Regions from separate parts of the Nocardia sp. X0981 genome, predicted to be linked through region 2. Evidence: riboswitches for the same ligand, from Rfam matches in the RefSeq annotation. Region 2 holds a riboswitch; each other region holds the start of a gene.
What was found. Region 2 has a riboswitch for cobalamin ahead of metE (5-methyltetrahydropteroyltriglutamate--homocysteine S-methyltransferase). Riboswitches for the same ligand answer to the same signal wherever they lie in the genome.
Positions count from the first base shown of each region.

Region 1: another riboswitch for cobalamin. It lies ahead of ACYR7D_RS19395 (FecCD family ABC transporter permease); the one in region 2 lies ahead of metE (5-methyltetrahydropteroyltriglutamate--homocysteine S-methyltransferase).
Region 3: another riboswitch for cobalamin. It lies ahead of ACYR7D_RS20270 (ABC transporter substrate-binding protein); the one in region 2 lies ahead of metE (5-methyltetrahydropteroyltriglutamate--homocysteine S-methyltransferase).

Region 1 covers NZ_OZ372435.1:4,419,177-4,429,065, forward strand. Annotated here, with positions in the region: gene ACYR7D_RS19360 (DUF7873 family protein) at 1-310, opposite strand, end outside; gene ACYR7D_RS19365 (hypothetical protein) at 556-1,260, shown strand; gene ACYR7D_RS19370 (lipase family protein) at 1,406-2,566, opposite strand; gene ACYR7D_RS19375 (nuclear transport factor 2 family protein) at 2,928-3,665, opposite strand; gene ACYR7D_RS19380 (TetR/AcrR family transcriptional regulator) at 3,883-4,506, opposite strand; gene ACYR7D_RS19385 (ABC transporter substrate-binding protein) at 4,652-5,662, opposite strand; gene ACYR7D_RS19390 (ABC transporter ATP-binding protein) at 5,662-6,432, opposite strand; gene ACYR7D_RS19395 (FecCD family ABC transporter permease) at 6,432-7,484, opposite strand; cobalamin riboswitch at 7,594-7,811, opposite strand; gene ACYR7D_RS19400 (YwaF family protein) at 8,162-8,872, opposite strand; gene ACYR7D_RS19405 (phosphatase PAP2 family protein) at 8,884-9,889, opposite strand, start outside.
Region 2 covers NZ_OZ372435.1:6,037,850-6,047,738, reverse strand. Annotated here, with positions in the region: gene ACYR7D_RS26815 (DAK2 domain-containing protein) at 1-1,437, shown strand, start outside; gene recG (ATP-dependent DNA helicase RecG) at 1,481-3,754, shown strand; gene metE (5-methyltetrahydropteroyltriglutamate--homocysteine S-methyltransferase) at 4,044-6,311, opposite strand; cobalamin riboswitch at 6,486-6,624, opposite strand; gene ACYR7D_RS26800 (pyruvate carboxylase) at 6,977-9,889, shown strand, end outside.
Region 3 covers NZ_OZ372435.1:4,603,770-4,613,658, reverse strand. Annotated here, with positions in the region: gene ACYR7D_RS20300 (LysR family transcriptional regulator) at 1-542, shown strand, start outside; gene ACYR7D_RS20295 (hypothetical protein) at 682-1,401, opposite strand; gene ACYR7D_RS20290 (SPW repeat domain-containing protein) at 1,398-1,838, opposite strand; gene ACYR7D_RS20285 (TetR/AcrR family transcriptional regulator) at 1,938-2,501, shown strand; gene ACYR7D_RS20280 (ABC transporter ATP-binding protein/permease) at 2,549-4,792, opposite strand; gene ACYR7D_RS20275 (ABC transporter permease) at 4,789-5,763, opposite strand; gene ACYR7D_RS20270 (ABC transporter substrate-binding protein) at 5,771-7,372, opposite strand; cobalamin riboswitch at 7,408-7,564, opposite strand; gene ACYR7D_RS20265 (LLM class F420-dependent oxidoreductase) at 7,733-8,581, shown strand; gene ACYR7D_RS20260 (DUF5313 family protein) at 8,611-9,015, opposite strand; gene ACYR7D_RS20255 (MarR family winged helix-turn-helix transcriptional regulator) at 9,050-9,520, opposite strand; gene ACYR7D_RS20250 (hypothetical protein) at 9,719-9,889, shown strand, end outside.

The sequences.
Region 1 (9,889 bases), 1.6 Mb from region 2:
CAATGGTGACACCGTCGACCGTCAGGTCGGCCTTCGCCGAGCAGTTGGCGGTATCCTTCGTCGCGGTCACATCGAACAACCGCGTCAGGGTCCGCTTCACCTCGGCGATCACCTCACGCGCGCGCACCTGGACCCGCTTCGACTCCGCCGGCAGCTCTTCGCCCATATCGTCCAGCGGCCGGTATGTGCGCGAAATACCCGCCAGCAACTCGGCTTTGCCCACCCGCTGGTAAGCGGCGGCCACATCCGCGTTCGCTTGCGATTTCACGCCCTTCTCGATGGCGATGAGCTGATTCAGCTTGGTGGACACGGGTTTTCCCTCCTTCGGCCACTGTGTCGCGGCCGAAGTCACCGTAACCGGGCGCTGTCGCGACCGCCACCGATATTTCGTCCCCGCTCCCGGGCGGTGCCGGGATCGCCGGCGCCCGGGCTCATCGGCGCGGGTGCGGCGCGCAGCGGTATCTCCCGGCTCGGGACCGGTTCGCTCCTCTGTCCGTGGCGGCGCGGAGCCCGTACGCTGAGCCGGCAAGCACGGGTCGGTGTGGGAGGAATGCGTTGGGTCGCACAGAGCAGCGGGAAGAACGAGACGCTTCGCCGGAGAACCGCGAAGCCGTCCGCAACAACATCAAGAAGGAACTCGGTATCCCCCACACTTTCGACGGTGCCGCACCGGACGATTTCGCGGCGTGGCTGTCCCGGACCGAGAACATGATGGAGATCGTCCCTCGGCAGAACCGGCGACCGTTCGATATCACCGATACCAACGGGGTCACCGATGTGGTGGGGGAGGCGTACATGCTGCGCCGGCTCGCGGAACTCCGTAAGGAACTGCAGGTCGGGCTGAGGAATGCCACGGCCCGCCGGGAACTCGGCGAGATTCGGCATGTGGCCGATTCGGCGATCCACGACCCGGTGGCGAGACAGATGGTCGCGGATCAGATCCAGCGTGCGCAGGAAGTGGTGGCGAAGGCATCGGTGACCGAGGATGCGCGGGATACCGCTCTGGAGATCGAATTGCGGAAGGTGGCCCAGGATTTGAAGGAACGCCGCTCGACGATGCGCTGGTCGCGGCTCCAGCGGGAACCGCTGGCGGTCCTCATCGGTGCCTTCCTGCTGGTCGTGTTCAGCGTTGTGATGGTGATCGCGATGTTCACGCACACGGTGGTTCCGGAGGTCGTGGTGAATATGATCCTGCTGATCCTCGGGTTCTTCTTCGGGCACTCGGCCGCGGGCGGGCGGGGCGGCCGAGCGGGGAACTGAACCCGCTCGGGCGCGTGACCGGCCGGCGACGAATCAGCCGGCCGGACGGAACCCGGCGCCCACACGGCCGATCACCGGTGGGTGCCGGGCCGACTCGGGGCGACCGGGCGCACGCGACCCGGTCGCCTCGGGAGATGCCGGTTCGTCAGCAGGCCACGGGTGCCGGCTCGCCGCGCACTCGGCCCTCGAGCCATCCGAGCATCGCGGGAGCACCGGCAACCGCCGCGGTCAGATGTTCGAACGCGGGAACCTTCAGCGTCTGCAGGCGCACCCCGGCCGCGCACCAGCGACGGTTGGTGTTATCGATCGCGGCGATCGGCACCAGCGGGTCGTCCGGCGAATGCCATTCGAATATCGGCATTTCCGGAACACCGGGGTAGAGCTCCACGCTGTTCTCCTCCACCACGGCCCAGGCATCGGGCTGTTCGAAGACCGAAGGTCCCGTAGCGAACTCGTGAGCGCTGCCACCGGCGCCGACGGCGAGGATATCGTTGGTGCAGAGGTTGGCCATCGAGTCCCGGAGCGCGCGGCCGCGCTCATTGAGATTCCCGCTGATCCGTACCCGGTCGGGATACTCCCGTTCCAGGCCGATCGCCGCCGCCATCGCCAATCCGAAAGCCGGGTGGGGGTTGTGGCCCAGGCCCCGCGCCATCGCCACCAGGTTCATCGGGGCTCCGCCGATGGCCGCGCCCGCGAGCCGCAATTCGGGGGCGTAGGACGGCTGCAGCGCGGCCGCCCATGCCGTGGCGAGTCCACCACCGGAGTAGCCGGCCAGTACCGACGGGCTGTCCGCCAGGCCGAGTTCGGGTACCCGTTTCAGGGCCCGGACGCTGTCCAGCGTGATCTGGCCGCCCAGGCGTCCGGCTCCGAGGGCGAAATGCGGGCCCAGATGATCCGGTAGCGTTACGCTCCACCCCCGCTGCAGCAGCGCGCCCAGTACCGGCATGATCGTCGCCAGATTCACATCGGCGCCGTAGAGCCGGTGCGAGACCGCGCAGTCGGTACCGAGTGAGTTGATGAAGTGCTGGTACGACAGTAGTGGGGCGCCGGGGCGATGGTTCGCGGGGGTGGCGATCGTGGTGGTCGCCGCGATCGGTGCGCCCCGCGAATCGGTGGAGCGGAACTTGACCAGCCGGACCGTGGCGCCGGGGAAGACCGCCACCGGTGGCAGGGGCCGTACGCCGAGCACGTCACCGGGCCGGTGCGCCGCCAGGTCGGCCGGAGCGGCGTAGAACGGGTCCGGATCAGGGCGCGGATATATCGGGTCGGCAGCTGCCGTCGTGGTCATCAGCAGCGTGCATGCCATACCGCCGAGCGCGCCCAGAAAACGCAGAAAAGGACGAGTCACGATCTTGACCTCCAGGGAGTAGTTCGCCGCAATCGCCAGTTCGCAGCTGTAACAGATCGCTCGGGTCAGCAAACTATCACGACAGAACGGGGTGATCTCGTATTGAACGGAAATGCCCGTTCGCATGCGTAATGCGGCGAGTTACCGCTTCTCCTCCGGAGGGGTGGTGACAGATGGCTACTTTACAGCTATCCATCGTGTGACCGGCCGATGCCGGTCCGGTGGACGGCCGCCGCCGCTCCGGCCCCGGGCGGGTCGCGGCGGTATCCGCCGGCCGCTGGGTGAGGCCACCTCGATCGCCGCCCGTGCGGGGCCGGTCTCAGCGGCCGTCGCCTCGTATCCGCGCCGCGACCGCGGGGAGGCGGGAGGCGGCGAAGAGTGCTTTGAACTGCCAGCTGTCGTCTCGGGGCAGTACCCCGGAACGTTGGGTGACATCGAGGGCGTCGTAGAGGGTTTCGCCTTCCTCGAGAAGACCGTGTTCGTCGAAGTGGTAACGGTCGACGGCGGGGCATTGGATGAAGCGGCCGGTGCCGTAGAGCGTGGGGCCGCTGCCGTCATAGGGGTAGAGGCGCAGTGGGCCACTCCAGTGTCCGCTGCCGATGTAGCGGATCACGGTGCGTACCTTGTGGTCCGGGGTCACATCGATGTAGATCTGACCGGGCAGGGGGTCGTAGCGCCAGTCCGGGATGGCGTCGAAGAAGGCCATGTTGTAGGTGACGAAGTCGTCGATCCCGACGATGGTGCGGCCGAAAGTCGTAACGTCGGTGTAGCGCATATCGGGTGCGTAGAGCTCGTGGTTGTAGCTCATATCGCGGTCGATCCAGCTCCACCAGTACTTCTTGGCCCAGTCCAGTAGCCAGGTCAGGTCCACGTCCAGCTTGCTGTAGAAATCGAGCTTGCGTTCGAAATCGTCGAACCATGCCCGAGTGGTGGCCTGCAGTTCGTGTTCGGGGATCGCGCGTACCGGGGTGCCCCGATTGGCCGTCAGGAATTCCGGTACCGGCCGGGCGAGTCGCGGTGTGCGCAGGGCCTGCTGGAATTTTTCCTCGGTGAACATCGCGGTCCTCTCTGGAGAAGGAGCGGCCTCGCCGGCGCGTACGCGAGCGTGGCCGGTGCCGGCGCGAGGGGATGGTCTGTTGTGGGCGCGGCGAAACGGCAACGTGAAACGTATGATTCATGTTGAATCACGTGATGTCAATGTGTTCCGCCGGATTGGTGACCGGTTCGCAGGCGGGTGGTCGGCCGGGGCGCGGGCCTCGGGCCGGACCGCGAAGTCATTGCCCGAGAGCCAGGCCCAACAGGGATACGACGATGGTGACCGCGCGATCGACGAGTTGATCCCGGTCGATGACCAGATGGCCGTCGGCCCATTCCAGGTAGACCGCGGTCAACGCACCGGCCAGAGCCGTGCCCATGACGACGAGGGTGTCGTCGCTGCTGGTGAACAGGTCGTCCGCCCCGTCGCCGAGGAGGGGGGCCAGCGCCCGGACGGCCGCCGGGGTGCGCTGGGTGATGTGTCGGCGCAACGTATCGTCGGCCAGCGGCTCGCGCAACAACACTCGCGCTCGCCGGGGATCCTCGTCGAAGAAATCGGCGCAGGTTTGCAGACCGGTCCGAATGGCCGAATGCGGATCCGGTCCGGGATCGATAGCCGAGAGTCGTTCGCGCAGACCGCCCTCGACCCGATCGTAGACCGCCGCGAGGAGTTCCTCGCGGCTACCGAAACTCTCGTAGAAGTAGCGCGGACTCAGATTCGCCTGTCGTGTCACCGCGCGCATGGTCACCGCGGCGGCACCCCCGGCGCCGAGGAGGTCGAACGCGCACTCGAGAAGTTGCTCGCGTCGTTCACCGGACCGGTCCCGCAGTGTCTGGCCGCGCCACAGTTTGGGAGCGGTCACCGCCGCATCCCCGGATAGGCCCCGGCTCGATTCGTCGCCACGCGCCGATTTTAGATGAATCGGGTGATTCCTCTCGGCGCGGCCGGTTGCCCGGTCGTTCGAGATCCGGCTCCACCGGTGCCGGGGCGGACGGAAACCGGCTCGCTCAATATCCTCTGGACCGGAGGAAATCCGCCACGGTGACGACCGCCTGCGGATTACGTGGGCTTTCGACCAGCGCGGCATAGGGCAACGCGAGAATGTTGCCGGCGCGGACGGCCGTCGTACCGGCCATCAGCGGATGGTGGCGCAACTGCTCGATCTTCGCCCGGACCGAGTTCTCCGGGCCGGCGCCGTAGTCGACGATCACGATCACCTGGGGGTCGCGCTGTGCCGCGGCCTCCCACGAGGCCGTGGTCCACGAGTCGTTCAGATCGTCGAAGATATTGGCGCCGCCGGCCTCCCGGATGATCTGCGACGGTGCGGCGGTGCGGCCCGAGGTGAACGGTTCCGGTGTCGCACTGTCGAACAGGAAGACCCGGGCCGGTTCCCGTCCGTCCGGCGCGCTGTCCGCGGCTCCGGCGACCTGTTCACGATAGTGGGACACGAGTTCGTCCGCCTTCTCGCGCACCCCGAAGATCTCACCGAGGTTGGTCAGGTCCGTGTACAGGGCGTCGAGCGGTTCCATCACCCCGCGACGCTTCGTCCCGGGCTGTCGGCATGCCTCGGTCAGCTGGTACGGCACGGCGCCGATCGAGCGCACCCAGTCCGGGGTGAGACCCGTGGACTCCTTGAACCCGTAGTTCCAGCCGGCGAAGACGAAATCGGGAGCGGCGGCCTGGACGACCTCCCGGGTGAAGGCATCCCCGAGCGTCGGTACACGTTCGAAATCGGTCTGCCACGGTGAGGTGGCGATATCGCGTTCCTTCCCGGGGTAACTGGTATAGCCCACCATCCGGTCGGCCAGGCCGAGGGCGAACATCATCTCGGTGATCCCGGTGTCGTTGGTGACCACTCGCTCGGGCACACCGTCGACGGTGAGCGGAGCATCGCAGTTGGTGACCGTCACCGACGCACCGGCCGCGTTCGCCGGGGCCTGCTGTACCTCGGCACCGCACGCTGTCGTGCCGAGCACACACGCGACAGCGAGTACCGGTAGCAGCGGAAAAGATCGCATCAGCGTTCCTTCTGGTCGAAAATGATCTGCGGGACACCCAGCCGCGGGTGCTCGACGATATGGCCGCCGATCGAGAACCAGCGGGCGATCACCTCCGCGGTGATCACCTCGTGCGGGCTGCCCGAACACACCAGCCGGCCCGCGTGCAGGACGAAGATCCGGTCGCAGTGCTGGGCGGCCAGATTGAGGTCGTGCAGCGCCGCGACCACGGTGATGCCCAGATCTCGCGCCGCGGCGAGAACGCTGTACTGGTGGTGGACATCGAGATGATTGGTCGGTTCGTCCAGGACGAGTACCCGCGGTTGCTGGGCCAGCGCCCGCGCGATCAGGACCCGCTGGCGTTCACCGCCCGACAGCGACAGGAAGCCGCGTGTGGCGAGATGACCGATATCGGCCGTCGCCATCGCCGCGGCGCAGATCTCCCGATCGCGCCGGCGTGTGCCGCGCAGCAGCGCGGTATGCGGCAGGCGTCCGGTGGCGACCACCTCGGCGGCGGTGTAATCGAAAGGTGTGCTCGTATCCTGGGTGAGCGCGGCCACCCGACGGGCGTTCTCCCGCATGCTGATCGCCGCGATATCCGTACCGTCGACCAGGACCCGGCCGGTTGTCGGTGCCAATGCCCGGTAGAGACAGCGCAGCAGGGTGGACTTCCCGCTGCCGTTCGGTCCCACGATGCCGATGAACCGGCCCGGTTCGGCGGCCAGGGTCACCGACTCGACAACCGCCGTCCCGTCGAACTCGACCGTGACGTTCTCGTAGTCGACCCGCATCAGCCGTACTCCACCAGCGCACCACGGCGGCGCATCAACAGCACGAAAACAGGCACCCCCACCGCGGCGGTGATCGCGCCCAGGGGAAGCTCCTGCGGCGGTACGAGCGTCCGCGAGACCAGATCCGCGGTCACCAGGAACACCGCACCCAGCAGCGGTGCGACGAGAACGAGTCGCCGGTGACCGGCCCCCACCAGCATTCTGGCGATATGCGGTACCACCAGGCCGACGAAACCGATCGCCCCGCAGACCGCGACGAAACAGCCCGTCATGGCGGCGGAGACCACGAACAGCACGATCCGGAACCGGGCGGCGTTCAGACCGAGCGCGGCACCGGCCTCGTCCCCCATCGACAGTGCGTCGAGGTGCCGCGCGGATACGGCGAGCACCGTCAGCCCGAGCGCGGCCACCGCGGCGACCAGGGGCACCATCTGCCAGCTCGCTCCCGCCAGACTCCCGAGCAGCCAGAACATCACGGAACGGGCGGCGTCTCCGTGCGGGGCCGTGAACACCAGCACCGTGGTCGTCGCGGAGAAGCCGTAACCGATGGCGGTGCCGGTGAGTACCAGCCGTAGCGGTACCAGCCCGGAGGCCGAACGTGCCATCAGATAGACGAGCACCGTGGCGCCCAGCGCCCCGGCGAAGGCCGCGGTCGACAGCGCGTAGACACCGAGCGTGCCGAAGACCCCGAACAGTACGACCGCGGTGGCGCCCACCGAGGCACCCGAGGAGATCCCGAGGACGTAAGGGTCGGCGAGTGCGTTACGAACCATGGCCTGAACCAGCAGTCCCACTCCGGCGAGACCGGCTCCGACCAGGGCCGCCAGCAGTACGCGAGGCAACCGCGAGTCGACGACGATCCGGTAGTCGGCGATATCGGCGGTGACCACCGTCGCGCCGGTGAGCTCGGCCCACAGGAACCAGACCGTGTTCCGCCAGGGGATGGGGGCCGCACCCAGCGCCAGAGCGAGCACACAGACCACCACCAGCGCCGTGATCGAGCCGAGGACCGGTACGGCGACGGGCAGCCGGCGCCTCTCGACGGTTCTCATCGGTACAGCTCTACCCGCACCGTCCCATATCGAATGTCCACCGGACAGATGAGCACCACACGACCCATATCTCGTCAACCGTTCCCTCGGAGTCGACAGAGGCCGCGCCGTCGGCGCGGCCGCGCGGGCAGGTCTTCGGGCTCGTGGACAGGACACCGGAATCTCCGGTCTCGCCTACTGGCGGTCGCTTCCCGGGCCGTGGGCCCAGTGCTGATGACCGCGGTCGTTTCCACATACCGCTGCGGGGCAGCTCCGGATTCCCACCGGATTCCCTCTTACGAGCCGCCTGTCCGGAGACGGGCGGCAACCAGCGCACGGTCACAGTAGCATTCCGGTGGTTCGCGAGGTGTTGCCGTCGCGGGCTCGCCGGATGCGCGGTGGCCCTGATGGGGGCGGCGACGGGCCTGTGGCCGGCCGGCGGCAGTGTGACGACGGTGTTCCCGAATACGTCGCGTTTCCACGACGAATGTGGCGACAGTTCCCGGGCCGCGCTCGGTGAACGCCGGTTCGTGGCCGCTCTCCGCCGCGGCCGCGCGATGGGTTCGGATGCCGCTGTGGCGTACGCTCTCCGGGAAGGGGCGATCGCCGCGTCCGGATCGCGGCATGGATCGTCGGTCGGGAGCGAACCGATCGCGATCCGGTGGACGCCTCGGCGCCGGAGTGCGCGGCGGTATCTCCTACCGGCGGTTGTCCGAGGAGGAACCGGCTCGGACCCAAGGCCAGGTCATCACCGCCCATACGATGAGCAACAGGACAGCCACGGTGCCCAGGTACCAGGGCCATGGTCCGAGGACGTCGAGCAGCGACGGGGTCGCGGGTTTCCGGTTGACGAAACCGTAGTTGGTGCCGGCGAATGAATTGACGGCGAAAGTGACCGTCACCCACGCGATCGTCGCCGCCACCGCGAACCGGTAGCTACGCCAGTCCGGGCGCATTCCCACACCCCAGGTCAGATAGATCGCCGCCCAGACCACGAGCAGATGGATCGCCCAGAAGGCCAGGAATTCGTAGTGCGGGAAGTCCGGGCTCTCCAACGCCGGGGACAGGAGCGCCTGCGTGCTGAGGGTGAGGCACCAGTAGTAGGTCAGCGCGTATGCCCAGCGCCGGTGTGACCACAGCGCGTAGCCGGCGACCAGAGTCGCGAGATCGGTCAAGCGCAGTGGGATCGAGCGCTCGACCGTCGGCGGGAATGCTGTGGCGAGGTAGATCACCGCGTACAGCACCAGGGTCACCGCACCGAACGCCCGGCCGAAGTGGCGTACGGTGCGAGTGTCACGCTGTCTTCGTCCGATCAGGACCACCATCACCGCCCCCGTCGCGAACACGGCGAGCACGATCCAGTGCGACAGCCCGTATGCGGAGAATTCCTTCGCCGTCGGTGGCTCCACGCCTGGCTACTCTAGCGATGCCCCGGAGCGATCGGCACGGGCCGGACGACCCACCAGGCGACCGTGGTCCATGTGGAGGCCAGTAGGAGCGAGCCGAGCAGGTCGGTGGGGTGATGCGCCCCGGTGTAGAGCCGCTGCGCCGCTACCAGGAGGGGGATCAGGAGCAGCGCGGCGGCGAGGATCCGGTACCGCCGGCGGTGCGTGGTGAACCACAGGAGTGCGGCGGTGCCGGTGTAGAGGGTCAGCGCGGCGGCGAGGTGGCCGGAAGGGAAACTCGCGGTCGGGGGGAGGCCGGGGTCGAGAGGGGGGACCCGGGGGCGGTCGCGGTCGACGATCGCGGCGACGGTGAGGAACAGCGTGATCTCTCCCAGCAGCGCGATACCGAGGAACACCACCGGCCGCCGGTTCCGGAGTACCGCCACCGCGAGCGCGGCGATGATCAGGGCGGCGGTGATGACGGCGAGAGTGTTGCCGAGTTCGCCGAACACGTCGAGGGCAGCGGCGAGCGTGGGGTCCCGGTGCTCGGCCAGTGCCGCCACGACGCCGTGATCCCACCGGGCGACCGGGTTCCCGGGTGCGAGGTCGCGTACCAGCGTGCCGATGCCGGTGAGCAGTCCGGCGAGCAGCGCCCACGCCACCGCGAGTTCACCGAGGCCGCGCCACGGGTGGGGCATCGTGGGCGTGTGCCGCATCGGAACCGGCCGTAAATCGTCCTTTTCGTCCGGCGCCACCTCACCCGGCAGCGGGCCGGTGCCGGTGCGGCCGGCGTCGCCACGCCAGCGGTGGAAGGCGACGGTGACCGCGGTGAGCCACAACGATCCGAGCAACCAGCCGGCGAGGACGTCGGTGAGGTAGTGCACGCCCAGTGCTATCCGGCTGAGCCCGACAGCCGCTACGAGCAGGACGGCGCACCCCGTCACCACACGTCGGGTGCCGGTGCGCAGCGCGGGTGCGAAAACCAGCAGCACAATGCCGTAGCACACCAGTGAACCCATGGCGTGCCCGCTGGGGAAGCTC
Region 2 (9,889 bases):
CCCGGGGCGGCACCACCGGTGTACCGGGTCGCCATCGCGCTGGCCCGGGGCGCCACAGCGGGGGCCCGAGGCAACTCGGGCCTCATCCTGTCGCAGATTCTGCGCGGGATCGCCGAGGCCGCCGCGGCGCGGGCCCTGACCGCCGCCGGTTACCGGGCGGCGCTCAGCCGGGCGGCGGCGCTGGCGCGCACCGGTCTGAGCGACCCGGTGGAGGGCACCGTCCTCACCGTCCTGGACCGGGCCGGGGCCGCGGCGCGTGACTGCCCCGACACCGGATTGGCCGCCGTGGTGCGTACCGGCGCCGAGGCGGCGGCGCGGGCCCTGACCGAGACCCGCGATCAGCTTCCGGTGCTGTGTGCGGCCGGAGTGGTGGATGCCGGTGCGCGCGGGCTGCTGGTCCTGTTGGATGCCATGGTCGCGGTGGTGACCGGCGAGCGTCCGGTCCGGCCCGAATACCGGGGCGCCGGTCCTCGGCCGCGCCGCGGCGGCGCCGAGGTACGGGCCCCACGCTACGAGGTGATGTATCGGATCACCGGCACCACCGACGAGCGCATCGCCGCACTACGCTCCCGGCTGACCCGGCTGGGGGATTCGGTGGTGGTGGCCGCCGACGGCGAGGGCGGCTGGTCCGTCCATGTGCACTGCGCGGACGCCGGAGCGGCGGTGGAAACCGGCCTGGCCGCCGGAGGGCTGCACGGAATCCGGATCGACCAGCTGTGGGAAAGCCGCGGCGGCGGGAGCACGGAAGGCCGCCACGCGCCGCGTTCGGGCGCCGGGAACGCCGACCGCGGGGTCCTGGCGGTCGCCGCGGGAACGGATGCGCGGGCGCTGTTCGAAGCGGCCGGTGCGGTGGTACTGGACGCGGAACCGGCGCTGGAGTCGGCGGCACTGCTCGCGGCCATCCGGCGGCTGCCCCACCGTGAGGTGCTGGTGCTGCCCAACGGTGCTCTGCCGGCGCACGAACTGGTCGCCGTCGGCGCGGCGGCACGCGACGCGCACCGCGATGTCCTGCTGCTCCCGAGCGCCAGCATGGTGCAGGGTCTGGCCGCCCTCGCGGTGCACGACCGCGGCCGGATCGCGGTGGACGACGCGTTCGCCATGTCCGAAGCCGCCGCCGGAACCCGCTGGGGCTCGCTGCGCCGCGCCGCCGGCCGGGCGCTCACCATGGTCGGCACCTGCGCGGCCGGAGACGGGCTCGGCCTGGTCGGTCCCGATGTGGTGGTGATCGACCGGGATACGCGCACCGCGGGGCAGACCCTGCTGGACCGGATGCTCGGGCTCGGCGGCGAATTGGTGACCCTGCTGGTCGGCGCGGACGCGCCGGACGGTCTCGCGGACGCACTCGCGCGGCATATCGGCGCGGAGTTCCCCGGTGTCGAGGTGACGGTGTACTCGGGCGGTCAACGCGGGGATCTGATACAGATCGGGGTGGAATGAGAATCCGGCGAACCCGGCGGCCGGTGGTGACGGGAGTGGGGCGATGGCGACACTGAGCGACCGGCTGGATCATGTGCTCGGCGCGAAAGCCGCGGGCTCGCTCGCGGACGCGTTCGATATGCGTACGGTCGAGGACCTGCTGCGCCACTATCCGCTGCGCTACGCGACCCAGGGGCAGCCGCTCACGGAGGAGGCGCCCGAGGACGGCGCGCACATCACCGTGATCGGGCGGATCACCAAGGCGGAGCTCCGGCCGATGCGGCAGCGGCGGGGTTCGCTGCTGAAGGTGGTGCTCGATACCGGATCGGGCCGCGGTGTGGATGTCACCTTCTTCAACGGCGACAAGGTGAAATACGCGGTACGCGAAGGTGCGCGGGCCATGATGTCCGGCACGGTGAACTACTGGCGGCCCGGCCAGTGGAATCTCAGCCACCCCGGTTATCTGATCCTGCCGGAGGCGGATGCGGACGAACCGACCCTCACCACGGTGCGTGGTGGCGGTGACCTGCGCGGGATCGCGCAGAGCGCCAAAGGCTCGGACGGGGTGGACATGTCGTTCTTCGAGCGCGAGTTCCTCCCGGTTTATCCGGCGACCGCGCGGCTGCAGAGCTGGGAGATCCTCGCCTGTGTGCGTCAGGTGCTGGATCAGCTCGACCCGCTCGACGATCCGCTGCCCGAGAGTATCCGCGCCGAACGCGAGCTCATGCCCGTGGGCGACGCGCTGCGCCTGATCCACCTGCCCGAGCACGATTCCGATATCGAGCGGGCCCGGCAGCGGCTGCGGTTCGACGAGGCGCTGGCCCTGCAACTGGTTCTCGCCGAACGCCGGCACGAGGTGTCGGGCCGCACCGCCCGGCCCTGTCCGCCCCGGACCGACGGTATCGCCGCCGCCTTCGACGAACGGCTGCCGTTCGAACTCACCGCGGGCCAGCGCCTGGTCATCGACGAGATCTCCGCGGATCTGTCCCGGGAACATCCGATGCACCGGCTGCTCCAGGGCGAAGTGGGGTCGGGTAAGACCATTGTCGCGCTGCACGCCATGCTGCAGGTGGTCGACGCCGGGCAGCAGTGCGCCCTGCTCGCCCCCACCGAGGTACTCGCGGCGCAGCATTATCGGTCGCTGCGCGGGATGCTGGGGGAGCTCGGACAGGCCGGCGAACTCGGTGCGGCGGATACCGCGACCCGGGTCACCCTCGTCACCGGCTCGATGCCGGCCGCCGCCAAACGCGCGGCGCTGCTGGAGGCGGTGACCGGGGAAGCCGGGATCGTGATCGGTACCCACGCGCTGATCCAGGACGCCGTCGAATTCTTCGATCTGGGCATGGTCGTCGTGGACGAACAACACCGCTTCGGAGTGGAGCAGCGTGACGCGCTGCGCGCCAAGGCGAAAGCGGGTACTTCCCCCCACCTGCTGGTGATGACCGCCACCCCGATACCGCGCACCATCGCCATGACCACCCTGGGGGATCTGGAGACCTCCACCCTCACCGAACTCCCCCGGGGGCGCTCACCGATCACCTCGAAGGTGGTGCCGCGCCGGGTACACCCCAACTGGGTGGACCGCGCCTGGGAGCGGATCACCGAAGAGGTGCGCGAAGGCAGGCAGGCCTATGTGGTGTGCTCGCGGATCGGTGACGACGAGGACGGGCCCGGGCGTTCGCGCGGCGGGAAATCCCGGGGCCCGGACACCGATAAGGAGGCGCCGCCCACCCAGGCGGTACTCGATGTCTTCGAACGCCTGCGCACCGGACCGTTGGCGCGGCTCCGGGTCGGACTTCTGCACGGGCGGTTACCGGCCGACGAGAAGGACCAGGTGATGCGCGAGTTCAATGCCGGCGATATCGATGTCCTGGTCTGTACGACCGTCGTCGAAGTCGGTGTGGACGTGCCGAACGCGACCGTGATGGTCATCGTGGACGCCGACCGGTTCGGCGTGAGCCAGCTGCACCAGCTGCGTGGCCGGATCGGTCGCGGCGCGCATGCCGGGCTGTGCCTGCTGATCACCGATGCCGCTCCCGGCGGGCCGGCGATGGCCCGCCTCGAGGCCGTCGCGGCGACCACCGACGGGTTCGAGCTGTCGGTGCTCGATCTGCGGCAGCGGCGCGAAGGCGATGTCCTGGGCTCCGCCCAGTCGGGTACCGCCCGTTCGCTGCGGTTGCTCTCCCTGCTCGACGATCTCGAAGTGATCACCGCGGCGCAGGAATTGGCGCGCGCGGTGGTCGACGAGGATCCCGGGCTGACGCGGCACCCCGGGTTGGCGGCGATGATGGACGCGGCCGTCGACTCCGAGCGTCTGGAGTATCTGGCGAAATCCTGACCCGGAAAGCCCGGTGAACGGGAACCGGGGCATCGCGAACGGCGTCGAACCCGGTGAACGATATCGCCGAGGGGAAGGGTCGGTCGGATGGAAGAAGAACAGGGTTGCCGGTCGGTGCGTCGTCCGCGGACGACGCCGCAGTCGTGGGTGCGGCCGGTGCTGCGGATGACGCGGCGCTGCCCGGAATGTGTGGCCGAGCGGACGAGACGCCGCGAATCGGGGGCGGGGGAACTCGACGGCTGACCGGGCCCGGGCCGCGCCGGTGTAGCGCGCGGCCCGGGCCGGGGGATCAGCGCACGGCGCGGGCGGCGGTCACCATATTCCGCAGGGCAGCCTCCACTTCGGCCGGGCCACGGGTTTTCAGGCCGCAGTCGGGGTTCACCCAGAGGCGATCGGCGGGTACGGCTTTCATCGCGGCACGCAGGGCCGAGGTGATCTCCGCGACGCCGGGCACCCGGGGGGAGTGGATATCGTAGACACCGGGGCCCACACCGGCGGCGAAGCCGGCGGCGTTCAGATCGTCGAGTACCTCCATACGCGAGCGAGCCGCCTCGAGCGAGGTCACGTCCGCGTCCAGGCCGGCGATCGCGTCGATCACCTCACCGAACTCCGAATAGCACAGATGGGTATGGATCTGGGTCGAATCGGCGACCCCGGAGGTCGCCAGCCGGAACGCCTGCACCGCCCAGTCCAGATAGGCCTGCTGATCCGCTGTGCGCAGCGGGAGCAATTCGCGCAGCGCCGGTTCGTCGACCTGGATGATGCGGATACCCGCGTTCTGCAGATCGACGGTTTCGTCCCGGATGGCCAGCGCGATCTGGCGCGCCGAATCCGCCGGCGGCTGGTCGTCCCGGACGAAGGACCAGGCCAGGATGGTGACCGGCCCGGTGAGCATGCCCTTCACCGGTTTACCGGTGAGCGACTGGGCGAAAGTCGCCCAGTCCACGGTCATCGGCGCCCGGCGCGCGACGTCACCGAACAGAATCGGCGGCCGCACACAGCGGGTGCCGTAAGACTGCACCCAGCCCATATCGGTGGCCGCGAAACCGTCGAGCTGTTCGGCGAAGTACTGCACCATATCGTTGCGTTCCGGTTCGCCGTGCACCAGCACATCCAGTTCGAGTTCTTCCTGCAGGGCGATGACCGCGCTGATCTCCGCGCGCATGCGGCGCTCGTATTCCGCCTGATCGATCTCGCCCTTGCGCAGCGCGGCGCGGGCCACCCGGATCGCCGGGGTCTGCGGATAGGAACCGATCGTGGTGGTCGGCAGCGGAGGCAACTGGAGACGGTCCTGCTGCAGGGCCCGCCGCTCGTCGGCGGGACCGCGCCGGAGGGCATCCGGCCCCAGGGCCGCCAGCCGGGCCCGCACCCGCGGGTTGCTGATCCGAGGATCGGCCCGGCGGCTCGCCGCCGCGTCCCGTGCCCGGGCCAGCTCCGCCGCCACCGCCTCGGTTCCCTTGTTCAGTCCGGTGGCCAGTAACCGGACCTCGGCGACCTTTTCCGCCCCGAAAGCGAGCCAGGAGCGCAGGGTGTCGTCCAACCGGGTTTCCACGGCCAGTGTGTACGGCACGTGGAGCAGGGAGCACGAGGTGGACACCGCCACCGACCGCGCCGACCCGAGCAGGGTGGCGAGCGTGGACAACGCCCGGTCCGGATCGGTACGCCAGACATTGCGGCCGTCCACCACACCCGCGACCACGAGCTTGTCCGCCAGCGCCGGTACCGCGGCCGGAGCGGCGATATCGGTGCCGGACACCAGATCGATGGCTATGCCCTCGATATCGGTTCCGGCCAGGGCGGCCAGCGCTGGACCCGGATCCCCGAAATAGGTGGCGACCAGGAGCGCGGGCCGGTCCCGGCCGGTCGTCAGCTCGGTGTAGACACGGCGTACGGCCGCCAGCTCGTCGCCGGTCAGGTCGGTGACCAGCGCCGGTTCGTCGAATTGCGCCCACTCCGCGCCCGCCGCGTCGAATTCCCGCAGCAGCTCCCGGTACAGCGGGATCAGCTCGTCCACCCGGTCCGTTCCGGCGCCGCCGGTCGTCTTGGCCAGTTTCAGGAAGGTGATCGGCCCGATGACGACGGGCCGGGCCGCGACGCCGAGCTCGATCGCCTCGCGGACCTGCGCCAGCAACTCCGCGGAATGCAGCGCGAAGGTCGTCTCGGGGCCGATTTCGGGAACCAGATAGTGGTAGTTGGTATCGAACCACTTGGTCATCTCCAGCGGCTCCACCGAATCGGTACCGCGGGCGGCGGCGAAATAGCGGTCCAGCGGATCGGTGATATCGGCGACCCGCGGTGGTAGCGCGCCCAGCAGCACGGCCGTATCGAGCATCTGGTCGTAATAGGAGAAGGTGCCCACCGGTATCGAGTCCAAGCCGGCGGCTCGCAGTTCGGCGTACTGGTCACGGCGCAGCGTACGACCGGTTTCGCGCAGCTGCGCGGCATCGCTGCGCCCGGCCCAATAGGATTCGGTGGCGCGTTTGAGCTCGCGGCGCGGCCCCACCCGGGGGAGCCCGAGAACCGTTGCGGTGAAGGGTGTTCGCGAAAGAGAAGTCATGGTGTTCTCCAGTGCTGAAGTTCGACGACCATCGCCTTACGCGGGTGCACGGGCACCGATGAGACCCCGGACGAGCCCGGCGCACGGCCGGGCTCGGATGTCGACACTGGTGGACCGTGCCGCCCTGTCCACGAGGCGGTGGTCACCGGATACGGCGTATCCGGTACAACGGGCAGGTCTTCGGACTCGCGGGCACCGGCCGATCCGGCCGACCTACTGGCCGTCGCTTCCCGGGTTGTGTGCCCAGTGCTCATGACGGCGGTCGTTCCCGCTCACCGCTGCGGGACAGTTCCGGATTCCCACCGGATTCCCTCTCACCCGCGCGTCGCGGGCTTCGACGCCGGGGCGGACGTTCGGGGCTCCAATTCGTCCGGCCGGCGAACCAGCTGCGGGACCCACTCTAGCCCGGTTCCATTCCGGTACCCGGTTCGCTCGGGCACTCGGAGTGGCGGCGTAGAGATTCCGGCCGGCCACGCGGGCGCGGGTGCAGGGAGGATAGCCGGATATTGGCCGGGACGGCGGTACCGCACAGCCCGCCCCCGCGGGCGGTGAGCCGTGACGCCACGGTGACCATTGGTTCGCAGCGATGCGAAACCGCTTTGTGAAGTTCCTGCGAAGTGGACTTCGCTGTCGAACCTGGGTGTGGGGCCGGGTACCTTGGGTCAATGTTCTCGAAAGTCTTGGTTGCCAACCGCGGCGAAATTGCCATCCGAGCCTTCCGCGCGGCGTACGAGCTCGGTATCGGGACGGTTGCCGTCTTCCCGCACGAGGACCGGAATTCGGTCCACCGCCTGAAGGCGGACGAGGCATACGAGATCGGTGAGCAGGGCCATCCGGTTCGTGCGTATCTCTCCGTCGAAGCGATCATCGAGGCCGCCAAGACCGCCGGCGCGGATGCGATATACCCGGGGTACGGCTTCCTGTCGGAGAACCCGGATCTGGCCGCGGCCTGCGCACGGGAAGGGATCACCTTCATCGGGCCGTCGGCCGAGGTTCTCGAACTCGCCGGGAACAAGGCCCGCGCGATCGCCGCGGCGAAGGCGGCCGGGCTGCCCGTACTGGCTTCCAGCGCACCCTCGGCCGATATCGCGGAACTGCTGACGGCGGCCGAATCCATGGAATTCCCCCTTTTCGTCAAAGCCGTCGCCGGTGGCGGTGGCCGGGGTATGCGGCGGGTCGCCGAGCCCGCGGCGCTGCGGGAGGCGATCGAGGCAGCCTCGCGGGAGGCGGAATCGGCCTTCGGTGATCCGACCGTCTTCCTGGAACAGGCCGTGGTCGACCCGCGCCATATCGAGGTGCAGATCCTGGCCGACACCCACGGCAATGTGATGCATCTGTTCGAGCGCGACTGTTCGCTGCAGCGGCGGCACCAGAAGGTGATCGAGCTGGCACCCGCGCCGAATCTCGACCCCGAGCTGCGCGACCGTATCTGCGCCGACGCGGTCGCCTTCGCCCGCGAGATCGGTTACAGCTGCGCCGGTACGGTGGAATTCCTGCTGGACGCGCGCGGGAACCATGTGTTCATCGAGATGAATCCGCGGATCCAGGTCGAGCATACGGTGACCGAGGAGATCACCGATGTGGACCTGGTGCAATCGCAGTTGCGTATCGCCGCGGGGGAGAGCCTGGCCGATCTCGGGCTCGCTCAGGACACGGTGACCATTCGCGGTGCCGCCCTGCAGTGCCGGATCACCACCGAAGACCCCGCCAACGGTTTCCGGCCCGATACCGGCCGCATCACGGCCTACCGCACCCCCGGCGGCGCCGGTATCCGCCTGGACGGTGGCGCGAATCTCGGCGCCGAGATCGGGGCCTATTTCGATTCCATGCTGGTCAAGCTCACCTGCCGGGGCCGGGATTTCCCGGTGGCGGTGGCGCGGGCGCGGCGCGCGCTCATGGAGTTCCGGATCCGCGGTGTCACCACGAACATTCCCTTCCTGCTCGCGGTACTCGCGGACGAGGATTTCACGGCGGGCCGGATCACCACCTCCTTCATCGATGAACGCCCGGGTCTGCTGGCCACCCGCGAGTCCGCCGACCGCGGCACCAAGATCCTGAACTATCTGGCCGATATCACCGTGAACAAACCGCACGGTGCCCGGCCGACGGCGGTGTACCCGCACGACAAACTGCCGGCGATCGACCTGTCGGTACCGCCGCCGGACGGTTCGCGGCAGAAGCTGCTGGCGCTGGGGCCGGAGGGTTTCGCGCGGGCACTGCGGGAACAGAAGGCGGTGGGGGTCACCGATACCACCTTCCGCGATGCGCATCAGTCGTTGCTGGCGACGCGGGTACGCACCAACGGGTTGCTGGATGTCGCCGGGCACGTCGCGCGTCTCACCCCGGAACTGTTGTCGGTCGAGGCGTGGGGCGGCGCCACCTACGATGTGGCCCTGCGGTTCCTCTACGAAGACCCGTGGGAGCGCCTCGCCGCGCTGCGCGAGGCGATTCCGAACATCTGTCTGCAGATGCTGCTGCGCGGCCGCAACACCGTGGGCTACACCCCCTACCCGGAACGGGTGACGCGCGCCTTCGTCGCCGAGGCCACCGAAACCGGTATCGATATCTTCCGGATCTTCGACGCGCTGAACAATGTCGACCAGATGCGCCCGGCGATCGACGCGGTCCGGGAAACCGGCACCGCGATCGCGGAGGTCGCGCTGAGCTACACCGGCGATCTGACCGACCCCGACGAGAAGCTCTACACACTGGACTACTACCTGAAGCTGGCCGAGCAGATCGTCGACGCGGGCGCGCATGTGCTGGCGATCAAGGATATGGCCGGTCTGCTCCGTGCTCCGGCGGCGGCGAAACTGGTCACCGCGCTGCGGTCGAATTTCGATCTACCGGTACACGTGCACACCCACGACACTCCGGGCGGACAGCTGGCCACCTATCTCGCGGCGTGGCAGGCCGGGGCCGACGCGGTCGACGGCGCCAGCGCCGCGATGGCCGGGACCACCAGCCAGCCCGCGCTTTCGGCGATCGTCGCGGCGGCGGCCCACAGCGAATACGACACCGGCCTGAACCTGGCCAATGTCTGTGACCTGGAACCGTATTGGGAAGCGCTGCGCAAGGTGTACGCGCCGTTCGAATCGGGGTTGCCCGCCCCGACCGGCCGCGTCTATACCCATGAGATTCCCGGCGGGCAGCTGTCGAATCTGCGTCAGCAGGCGATCGCGCTGGGCCTGGGTGACCGCTTCGAAGAGGTCGAGGCGAAGTACGCCGCCGCCGATCGCCTGCTCGGACGGTTGATCAAGGTCACCCCGTCGTCGAAGGTGGTCGGTGATCTCGCGCTGTCGCTGGTCGGCTCCGGGGTGGAGATCGAGGATTTCGCGGCCGATCCGGGGCGCTACGACATCCCCGATTCGGTGATCGGCTTCTTGCGCGGGGAACTCGGCACCCCGGCGGGCGGCTGGCCCGAACCCTTCCGTGGCAGGGCACTCGAGGGCCGCGGCGCGGCCAAACCGGAGACCCCGCTGACCCCCGAGGACGAAACCGGGCTCGCGGGCACCTCCGAACAGCGGCGCGCCACGCTGAACCGGCTGCTGTTCCCCGGCCCGACCGCCGAATTCCTC
Region 3 (9,889 bases), 1.4 Mb from region 2:
TCGAGATCGTGGCCACCACCAGGCGAGCGTCACAACAGCGCTCCGGACTGGACCTCGAGATCGTCGTGGGCGAGCCACAGGTGCGCCGCGCCACGGCCACGCATCTGGCCGATTACCGTCTGGGCCTCTACGGATCACACGAATACCTGTCCGAACACCACGCCCCCGCGACGCTCGACGATCTGGGCCGGCACCCGCTGGTGTACTTCATCGATTCCATGCTCCAGGTCGACGACCTCGATGTGGCCTCCGGTTTCGTCCCCGCGATGCGGGAATCGGTCACCTCGACAAATGTTTTCGTGCACGTCGAAGCGACCCGCGCATCCGCCGGGCTGGGGCTGCTGCCCTGTTTCATGGCCGATCGCCACCCCGATCTGGTCCGGGTACTGCCGGATGCGGTGGCGGTAACCCTCGGCTACTGGCTGGTCGCCCGCGCCGAAACTCTCCGCCGCCCGGAGGTCGCCGCGGTGGTCACCGCGATCCGATCGATGATCGATGACCAGCGCGATGCCCTTCTCGGCCGCGGGCAAGCCCACCGCTGAACACGCATGCGGCCCTGGGTTCCGCCCGTAACGCAATTCCGCGAAGACACCGGACCCCCGGCTGCCCGCCGGATATCGGTGAACAGGCAGGGAAAGCCGGACCCGGCGGTTTACTACGGGCGGATCTACTTCTCCCTGATCAACGCCGCGAGAGACCTGCCCAACCCAAGGGAAGCTCGACACGGTGGGCGCGGATGTCGTCGACCAGGTCGGCATACCCGTCGCGGACCTGGCCGAGGTGGAACCATGCCGTGCGGCGTAGTCGTTCGTCGTCGGAGTGGCGCACGGTCCACCACGCGTCGACGAACCGCTCGGCGACATGGTCGATCACCTGCCCGAGAGAGTGGGTGTGGCTGCGCATACCGCTGTGATACGGCAGATGGCGCACTCGCCATGCATCGATAGCTCCCACCACCGTGGTGATCCGGCGACGCAATTCCGCTTCTCCGCCGCCGGAGCCGCCACAGCCCGGAGCCAGCTCGACGGCCAGCAACGCGGCACGCAGGTCTCCCAATTCGCGTGCGAGGCCGAGCAACTCCGGGCCACCTCCCGGGTCGAGGTGGCCCGATATCGCCGCCAGCAGCTGTTCGGGTTGGAGCAGCCCCATGGAATCGTTTTCCCGAGCCCGGTGCGCTGCCCCTGGAACCGCCGGTCCCGGATCCGCTTCCGCCGGTCCCGGTGCGCGCTCGGCAGGACCGGCGGCAGCGCACTGTCGCCGCGAGCCGGCACTCCGGTGGCCGGCGGATTCCCCGCCGAGTTCACCGGCAGCCCTCGCCGCCGTCGCGGCATCGCCGGCCGGGGCGGCGAGCAGCGCACCGGTCCGCTCGGCCGCGGCCGGGTTCCTGCCATCGGTGGTCATACCGCGACACCGGAGCTTCGAGCCCGGTCTGCGGCTTCACGCCGCTGGAGCTGTCGGAGCCGATACGTCACCAATTCGTTCACCCGGGTGGTTTCGGCGATATTGTCCGCCTCGTCGCTCACGTAGGCCCGCCCCGCCAGCAGGGCGATGAGTACGCCGGCGGTCCAGGCCACCCACGATGCGGCATCACCGGCGAACCCGCCCACCCACGGCGCGAGGAACAACATGAATCCCACGACCGACAGTGCCCAGTGGTCCTTGGCGGGATTACGCGCGAGCAGCGACCACATCGCGTATATGGCGGTCAACGCGCCCAACCCGAGCGTAAGGCTGGCACCGGCGGCATTCGTGGTGATCCAGGCGGGAGTCGAAGCCGTTGCCAGCCCCAGCACCAGTGTTGCCCATCCGACGATCCGGTTCTTGTCCTCGGTATTCATACCGTCCCTCCATTTCGCTACGCTACACGTAGCGTATCGTATCGCATCGGCATGATTATTCCGAGCATGAGACAGGGAACACAGAGGCAGGGAGATCCGATGAACGATGAGCAGGCACCTCGTGACAGACGGATCACCGACGCGACACTGGAGCTGCTCCGCGCCAAGGGGCCGAGAGCCGTGACGATCGAAGCCGTGGCCGCACTGTCCGGCGTAGCGAAAACGACGATCTATCGCCGGTACAGCAACCGTGGCGAAATGCTCACCGCCTCGTTGCGTTCCGTCGCCGAACCGGAACTACCGGCCGATACCGCGACGCTGCCGGTGGTCGTGCGGTGGGTCGTCGAGCAATCCTTCCGCGTCGTGGAGGCGAGTATCGGCGCCGGCGGGGTCGCCGCTCTCCTCACCGACGACGACCCGGAATTCACCACGCTGATCCGGTCACTGCTCGTACAGCATCGTCGCCATCTGTCCGAGGCACTGCGCCGGACGCTGGACGCCGAGAGCCCGCGACCCGGCCTCGACGTCGAAACCCTCATGGACATGATCGTCGGCGCCTACCTCGCCGAGATCGCGCGCAGCGGCAGCGTCCGGCCCGAATGGAGCGAGCGGATACTTTCCGCCCTCGGCCCGCTGATCGGGACCGAAGCCCCGAACCGCTGACCGGAACGGATGCCGACGGCCCGGGAAGCCCTGGAGAGCAGCGGGATCTATACCTCCACGCTCCGCAGGCCGGGCACCGGCCCGTTCGCGTGTGCCTTCGCCCGGCCCGGATCGTCGAGGGCCACCACCGTGTCCGCGAGCCGATCGATCACGGCGTGCTGATGACTGATCGTCACCAGCGCCAACCCCGTCCGGCGTAGCCGCTCCAGCAGGTCGAGCACCAGGTCCCGGGATTCGGCGTCGAGCGAGGCGGTGATCTCGTCGCAGATCAGCACACGTGGATCCGCCGCCAGGGCCCGGGCTATGGCCACCCGCTGCTGCTGCCCGCCGGAGAGTTCACCCGGCCGGGACGCGGCCAGCGCCGGATCCAATCCGACCTCGGTGAGCAGACGCGCCGTCTCGTGAACCGCCGCCGCGGGATCCATCCCATGTAGCAGGCGCAATGGGCGGGCGACCTGGGGCCCGATCCGGTGGGCCGGGTTCAGCGCGGTGGCCGGGTTCTGGGGAATCAACTGCACCGCGCGCCGGTGCGCTACCGAACGCTGATCGATCCGCGCCGGCAGTACGCTGCCGTCCAGCCGGATCGTTCCGCTCACCGCGGGGTGCAGGCCGGTCAGTGCGCGAGCGATAGTGGTCTTGCCCGCGCCCGATCGCCCCGTGAGAGCGAGACAGGAGCCGGGCGCCACGGTGAAGGAAACGTTCTCGGCGACCGACCGCGACCGGTGCGCGACCGACAGGGCTTCCACCCGCAGGAGCGGTTCCGCCGCGGGAGGAGAGTTTTTCGCGGGCGATACCGCGAACGTCTCCGGTTCCGCGCACCGTCGCGGCGTGTAGGAGACGACGCGACCTTCGTCCAGTTCGAGAACATCGTCGATCAACGGTGCGACACCGTCCAGATCGTGGGTGATGATCAGGAACGCGGTGGCCGACTCCCGGCGGGCCCGGAGCAGCACCTCGACGAGATCGGCACGGGATCGGGCATCGAGCCCGGTCGTCGGCTCGTTGAAGACCACCAGCTCCGGGTCGTCGAGCAGCGCCATGGCCAGCAGGACCCGCTGCTGTTGCCCACCGGACAACTCGTGCGGGAACCGGCGGCGGAACTCACGATCGGCAGGTAGCCCCACCCGGCGCAGCGCGGCCGCCACCGCGTCACCGTCGCGCGGGGTGCGGCGCGACCGGACGATCTCACCGATCGAGGTGCCGATCCGTAATGCCGGGTTGAGGCCGGTGGCGGGGTCCTGCGGTACGAATCCGACCGCCCGGCGAGACCGGTCGGCGCGGCCGATGCCGATCACTCCCGATGCCGACAAACCGGGCGGTAACGCCCCCAGCACCGCGGACGCGAAGGTCGTCTTCCCGGCGCCGGACCGCCCGACCACCGCCAGCCCCCGCCCCGGCGCCGATCGCACCGAAACGTCGTCCAGCAGGATCCGGCCCGTATCGGTGCGCACGGTGAGATGCTCGACCCGCAGGCCTTCCTCCACACCAAGTTCCGGTACCGCGATGGCGGCGCGGGCACGCCGATGGCCGAACACACCGTCGCCGACCATATTGACCGAGACGACCAGAGCCGTGATCAGCAGGGCCGGGGCGAGTACCGACCAGGGCTGCAGGGCGAATCCGGCTCGATTCTCGGTGATCATCGAAGCCCAGTCCGGCGACGGCGGGCGCATGCCCAGCCCGAGGAAACCGCCGACCGCCACGATCGAAATGACACCCGAGAAGCGGATGCCGGCATCGGCCAGCACCACCGCTCGCAGATTCGGCAGCACCTCCACCACGGCCACCCACCACAGCGGTTCGCCCCGCGCTCGCGCCGATTCCACATACCCCGCGGTCGCGAGATCGTGCACCGCGGTGCGGACTATGCGCACGATCCAGGGCACCGAGGCCACCGACGCCGTCAGCAGCACGGCCGTCGGCCCGGCACCGAGAGCCGTCGCGATCACCGCGAGAAGCAGGAACCACGGGATGACCACCACCGCGTCGACCGGCCGCATGAGCCAGGAATCCGCGCGCGGCCGCAACCCGGCGATCAGCCCCAGGGCCAGCCCCAGCGTGTAGGCGACGAGCAGCGCTACCACCGCGATCCCGAGCAGCGCCCAGCCTCCGTGCAGAAGACGCGAGAGCACGTCGCGACCGACCACATCGGTGCCCAGCGGATGCCCCGGGCCCGGGGGCCGGAACGGAGCTCCGACCGAGGCCGTGGGCGAGTGCGGGGCCAGTAGCGGGCCGAGCGCGACCACCCCCAGAACGCCCGCGAGAATCACCGACCGCCACGCCCTTCTCACGACCGGCCCTCCCCCACCAGAGCCCTGGCGCGGGGGCTGACCAGCAGAGCGAGCATATCCGCGAGCAGATAGACCCCGATGCCGAACGCGGCCAGCAGCACCGCGGCGGACTGGACGAACGGGTAATCACGGGCCGAGATCGCGGTCAGCAATTCCTTCGACACCCCCGGATAGGAGAACAGGGTTTCCACGACGGCGATCCCGCCGATGAGACCGGCCACTGACCCCGCGAGGGGGTGGATGGAGGCGGATACCGCGTTGGGGGCAACGTGCCGCAGGAGCAAGCGGAGGCCGCCGACACCGTTCAGCCGGGCGGTCCGGATGTAGGCGGAGGCGACGACCTCGGTGGTCTGCGCCCGCACGATCCGGGCCGGATGCGGTGACAACCCCAGCAGCAGACAGACCACCGGTAGGACCAGTATCTCCGGCCGGTCCCAGACACTGGCGCCGGTGGGCACCAGCGATACCGCCGGTACCAGCCGCAGCGACAGCGCGACCACGGCCACCAGCAGCACACCGAGAACGAACGACGGTATCGATTCGACCGTCAGGGCCGCGACGCTGATCACCCGGTCGGTCCGGGAACCCGGCCGGGCACCGGCCAGCAGGCCCAGCCCGAGCGCCAGCGGAATCAGCAATACGATCGTCAACAGTGCCAGCGCGGCGCTGTTGGCCAGCCGATCGAGCAGAACGTCGGCCACCGGCCGGCCCGATATCAGTGACTCACCGAGATCACCGCGCAGGAAATCGGTCACCCATTCGGCGAACCGGATCGGCGCGGGCCGGTCCAGTCCCAATTCGGACCGCAGGGCGGCCAACTGCTCCGGTGACGGGTCGCCTGCCCCACTGCGGGACAGGATCACCACCGCCGCATCCGAATCCAGCAACTCGAACAATCCGAAGACGAGCACCGTCACGGTGCCCAGCACACCGACACCGGCCCCGGCCCGCCGCAGGAAATAACGCAGCACGGCGGCCTCAGCCCTGGGCCGCGAGCCAGGTGGTGGCGTAATTCGCCCAGTCGTCGGTCCCCGGGACACCGGGGCGCATTCCCCCGACGATATTGCGTGCGGCGTCGGGTCGTCTGGCGAAGCTGTGCAGGATGTAGCCGCCTTCGTTCCACAGTTCTTCCTGCAGTTCGAAGTACAGCTCGCGGCGCCGCTGCGGGTCCATGGCGGCGCGGGCCTGCGCGAACTTCGCGTCCCAGGCGGGCCGGCGCCAGCCGGTACCGTTGCTCGGGGACGAACTGGTGGCGGTCTGGCCGTAGAAGTAGTCGAGGCTGTAGTTCCACCAGCCGATATGGGTCAGTGGCCGTTTCCCGGTGACCTGGGAGAAATAGGTATCGGCCGGAGTGGATTCGAGCCGGACGGTGATTCCGGCCGCTTTGGCGTGCTCGGCGAACAGGGTCGCCGACTCCACCATCCCCGGCATGCCGTCGGCTGTCGGCAAGGTGACCTCGAGGTTCTCTTTACCGGCCGCGCGCAGTAGTTCGCGGGCGCGCTGCGGATCACAGGTCCGCTGGGGCAGGGTGTCGTTGTAGAAAGGGGCACCTTTCCCGTAGATATCGTTGCCGATCTCGCCGTACCCGTAGTAAACCGAATCGACCATCGCTTGCCGGTCCACAGCCAGCCGCATTGCCTGCCGGACTCGCACATCATCGAAGGGCGGCAGGTCGACACGCATTTGAAGAGCGCCCATCAGGCCTTCCGGAGGAACGATCACGGTTGCCGTGGGGTCGCTCTCCAGATTGCGGGCCTGCAGATAACTCAGCTCGTGCACCACATCGGCCTCGCCGGACAGGAACGCGTTCATCCGCGCCTCGGTCTCGGCGATCTGAATGATCTCGACCTCGTCCAGCGGCGCCGGTCCGTCCCAGTGGCGATCGTTGCGCCGCAGCAGCGTCCGGTCACCGGGCGACCATTTCGCCAGCGCGAACGGACCCGTCCCCACCGGCAGGGTGTGTTCGCCGAAGTCCGTGGTCCCCTCCTTGACGATGTAGCAGTACCAGCCCGCCAGTACGGAACCGAAGTCGGCGAGGGGCGTTTTCATCGCCACCAATACGTCCAGTTCACCATCGGCCCGGGTCCGGGGCATATCGACCATCGCGAGATCACCGGCGGAGGAGCGCGCCGGGTCCAGCATCCGTTCGAAGCTCCACAGCACGTCCCGCGAGGTGAGCGGACTGCCGTCACTGAACACCACGCCCGGCCGCAGCGAGATCCGCCAGACGCTCCCGTCGGCATTCGGTTCCAGCGACCGGGCGAGCCGATAGCGCAGGGTGAGGTCGTTGTTGTACGCGACGAGTTTGTCCCAGACGTTCTTCGATACCGCACCGCCGGCGGAACTGCCCGCCTCGTGCGGATCCAGCACATCGGCGGTCGCGGATCGGCCCGCGATCACCGACCGCAGCCGGCCGCCCGGTCGCGGCGGGCCTGCCGGGGGCCCGGACGGCCCGCCGCCGGTGCCGCAGCCGGTGAGGACCGGGACACCGGCCAATGCCGTGAGCCCGATCAGCCCCGCGGTCCCGGCCAGCAGCCGTCGACGGCCGAGACCGGACCGACCTGTTGTGGAGTTGTTCATAGCCATCCTCGTGGGTGTCACCCGTTACCGTGGGCGCAGGTGTCCTGGCTCCCGGATCGACGCATCCCCGCCGGCCTTCCGACCCGGGTAGGTCGTGGCCACGCATGGCGGATCGCTCCTCGGTGACAGTTGCGGGACAGCCCCGGATTCCCACCGGTGTTCCCTGCACCGGAACAAACGTTACCGGCAGACCGTCACGCCGGAGGCGAACCGGTCACCCGAACGGCACGGCCGTCTCACTCTTCGCTCGGCCCGCCGCAGCCGGATCGTGAATCGGCGGGCGGGCGTCTCGAACGAGCCCGCCGGACACGCCGAGGCCGGGCTTGATCTGGAGCGCACTTCAACTCCTAGCCTGTCGATATGCGATTCGCGTTCAAAACTGCACCGCAGGAAACAACCTGGGCCGATATGTTGACCGTCTGGCGCGCCGCGGACGATATCGATATCTACGAATCCGGATGGACCTTCGACCACTTCTATCCGATCTTCGCCGATTCCACCGGCCCGTGCCTGGAAGGCTGGACCACCCTGACCGCCCTGGCACAGGCCACCGAACGCTTACGGCTCGGCACGATGGTGACCGGGGTGCACTACCGGCATCCCGCGGTCCTGGCCAATATGGCCGCCACCCTCGACATCATCTCCGGTGGTCGCCTCGAACTCGGTATCGGCGCCGGCTGGAACGAGGAGGAATCCGGCGCCTACGGCATCGAGCTGGGGAGTATCACCGAACGCCTCGACCGGTTCGAGGAGGCCTGCCAGGTACTCATCGGGCTGTTGAGCCAGGAGACGACGGATTTCGACGGCAAGTTCTATCAACTGGCCGCCGCCCGCAACGAACCCAAGGGCCCACAGCGTCCGCACCCTCCGATCTGCATCGGCGGCAACGGTGAGAAACGCACCCTCCGCATCACCGCCCGCTACGCCCAGCACTGGAACTTCGTTTCCGGAACCACCGCGGAATTCGCCCGTAAGCGCGATGTGCTGGCGGCACACTGCGCCGATATCGGTCGCGACCCCACGGAGATCACGCTCTCGGCGCAGAAGCGGCTGGACCCGCGGCTCGGCTACGGCGAGGTCGTCGACTGGGCGGCCGCACTGGGCGCCGAAGGCCTGGAACTCGCGATCATCTATCTACCCACTCCGCACGATCCGGCCGTGCTGGAGCCGCTGGCCGAGGCCATCCGGGATTCCGGGCTCGCTTCGTGAGCCCGGCCCCTCGGGCCCGCGCCACCGCCTCAGCCGCGGCCGTGGCGCAGTTCGTAACCGGCGCGTTCCTCGGCTGCCCGGCGGAGCCGGTCGGCGGTGGCCAGCGCGGGATCGAGACCGTGCTTGACCAGTAGGTGGCGCCGGTACACATACATCAACGCGATCGTGAAGAAGGCCAGCGGAAGGTACAGTAATCCGGCCATCGAGAGGCCCACCCACAATGGTCCCGGCACCAGAAGGAACAGACAGAGAAGCGGAATCGGCGGGACGAGGAAGCGCAGCAGATACCGGCGCGCGGCCCCCGGGCCCGTCTGGTCGCGCAGGACCCATTGCCGCATGGACGGCGGCAGCGTCGCTCCGCAGATATAACTGACGCGCTGCCCGATCGTCGGGGTTCGTTCGGTCACCGGATCCTCCTGTTTGTACGAGCTCATACCACGGTGCACGGCGGTCGGCCGTCCGCACGGTTCACGGTTCGCCGTCCGTGCGGGCCGGCCCCGCGCGCCGGGCGGCGGTGTTCACCCGGATCAGGATCTCCCGCAACGCCTCGAGATCCGCGAGCCCCACGCCCAGGCGTTCGACGACGGCCGCGGGAATCCTTTCGGCCTGCTGCCGCAAGCGCCGGCCCGCGCCGGTGAGGTCGACCACCAGGGCGCGCTCGTCACCCGGATCGCGCCGACGCGTGACGAGACCGGTGGTTTCGAGTCGTTTGAGCAGCGGTGAGAGGGTGGCGGAATCGAGCTGGACCGCCTCGGCGATGGCCTTGACCGACATCGGCGCATCCCCCCAGAGCGCCAGCATGACCAGATATTGAGGATGGGTCAGACCCAGCGGTTCCAGAAGCGGCCGGTAGACGGCGAGTACGGAACGGTTGGCAACCGCCAGCGCGAAGCACACCTGCCGCTCGAGGCGTAGGGGATCGTCGATGTGGACGCTCATGACTTTCTCCGCTCGCTCTCACCCTGCCGGCACAACCGTACCCACTAATAGTTAATGCACAAACTATTAGTGGGTCAACTCACAGGCCACCCCCCTCGGAGCTGTCACGGTTTAGTAACGGAACCCGGGGGTAGGACGGCTCTTGTCGGCGCTCTCGCGCAGGGAAGGCGCGGAGCTGGACAGAGATGAGGAGCCGGGATGTCGGGCGAGAAGAACGAGTCGGATATCGAACTGAGGGTCTTACCGCTGTCGGGGATGCAGCTACAGTGGCGCGGCGCGGACCACTGCTTCCGTGTCACCCACCCGCGGCCGGTAGGCGCGATCCTCACCGAGGCCGGCGAGGACGAGCTGCTGTGGCGGCAGTGGCTG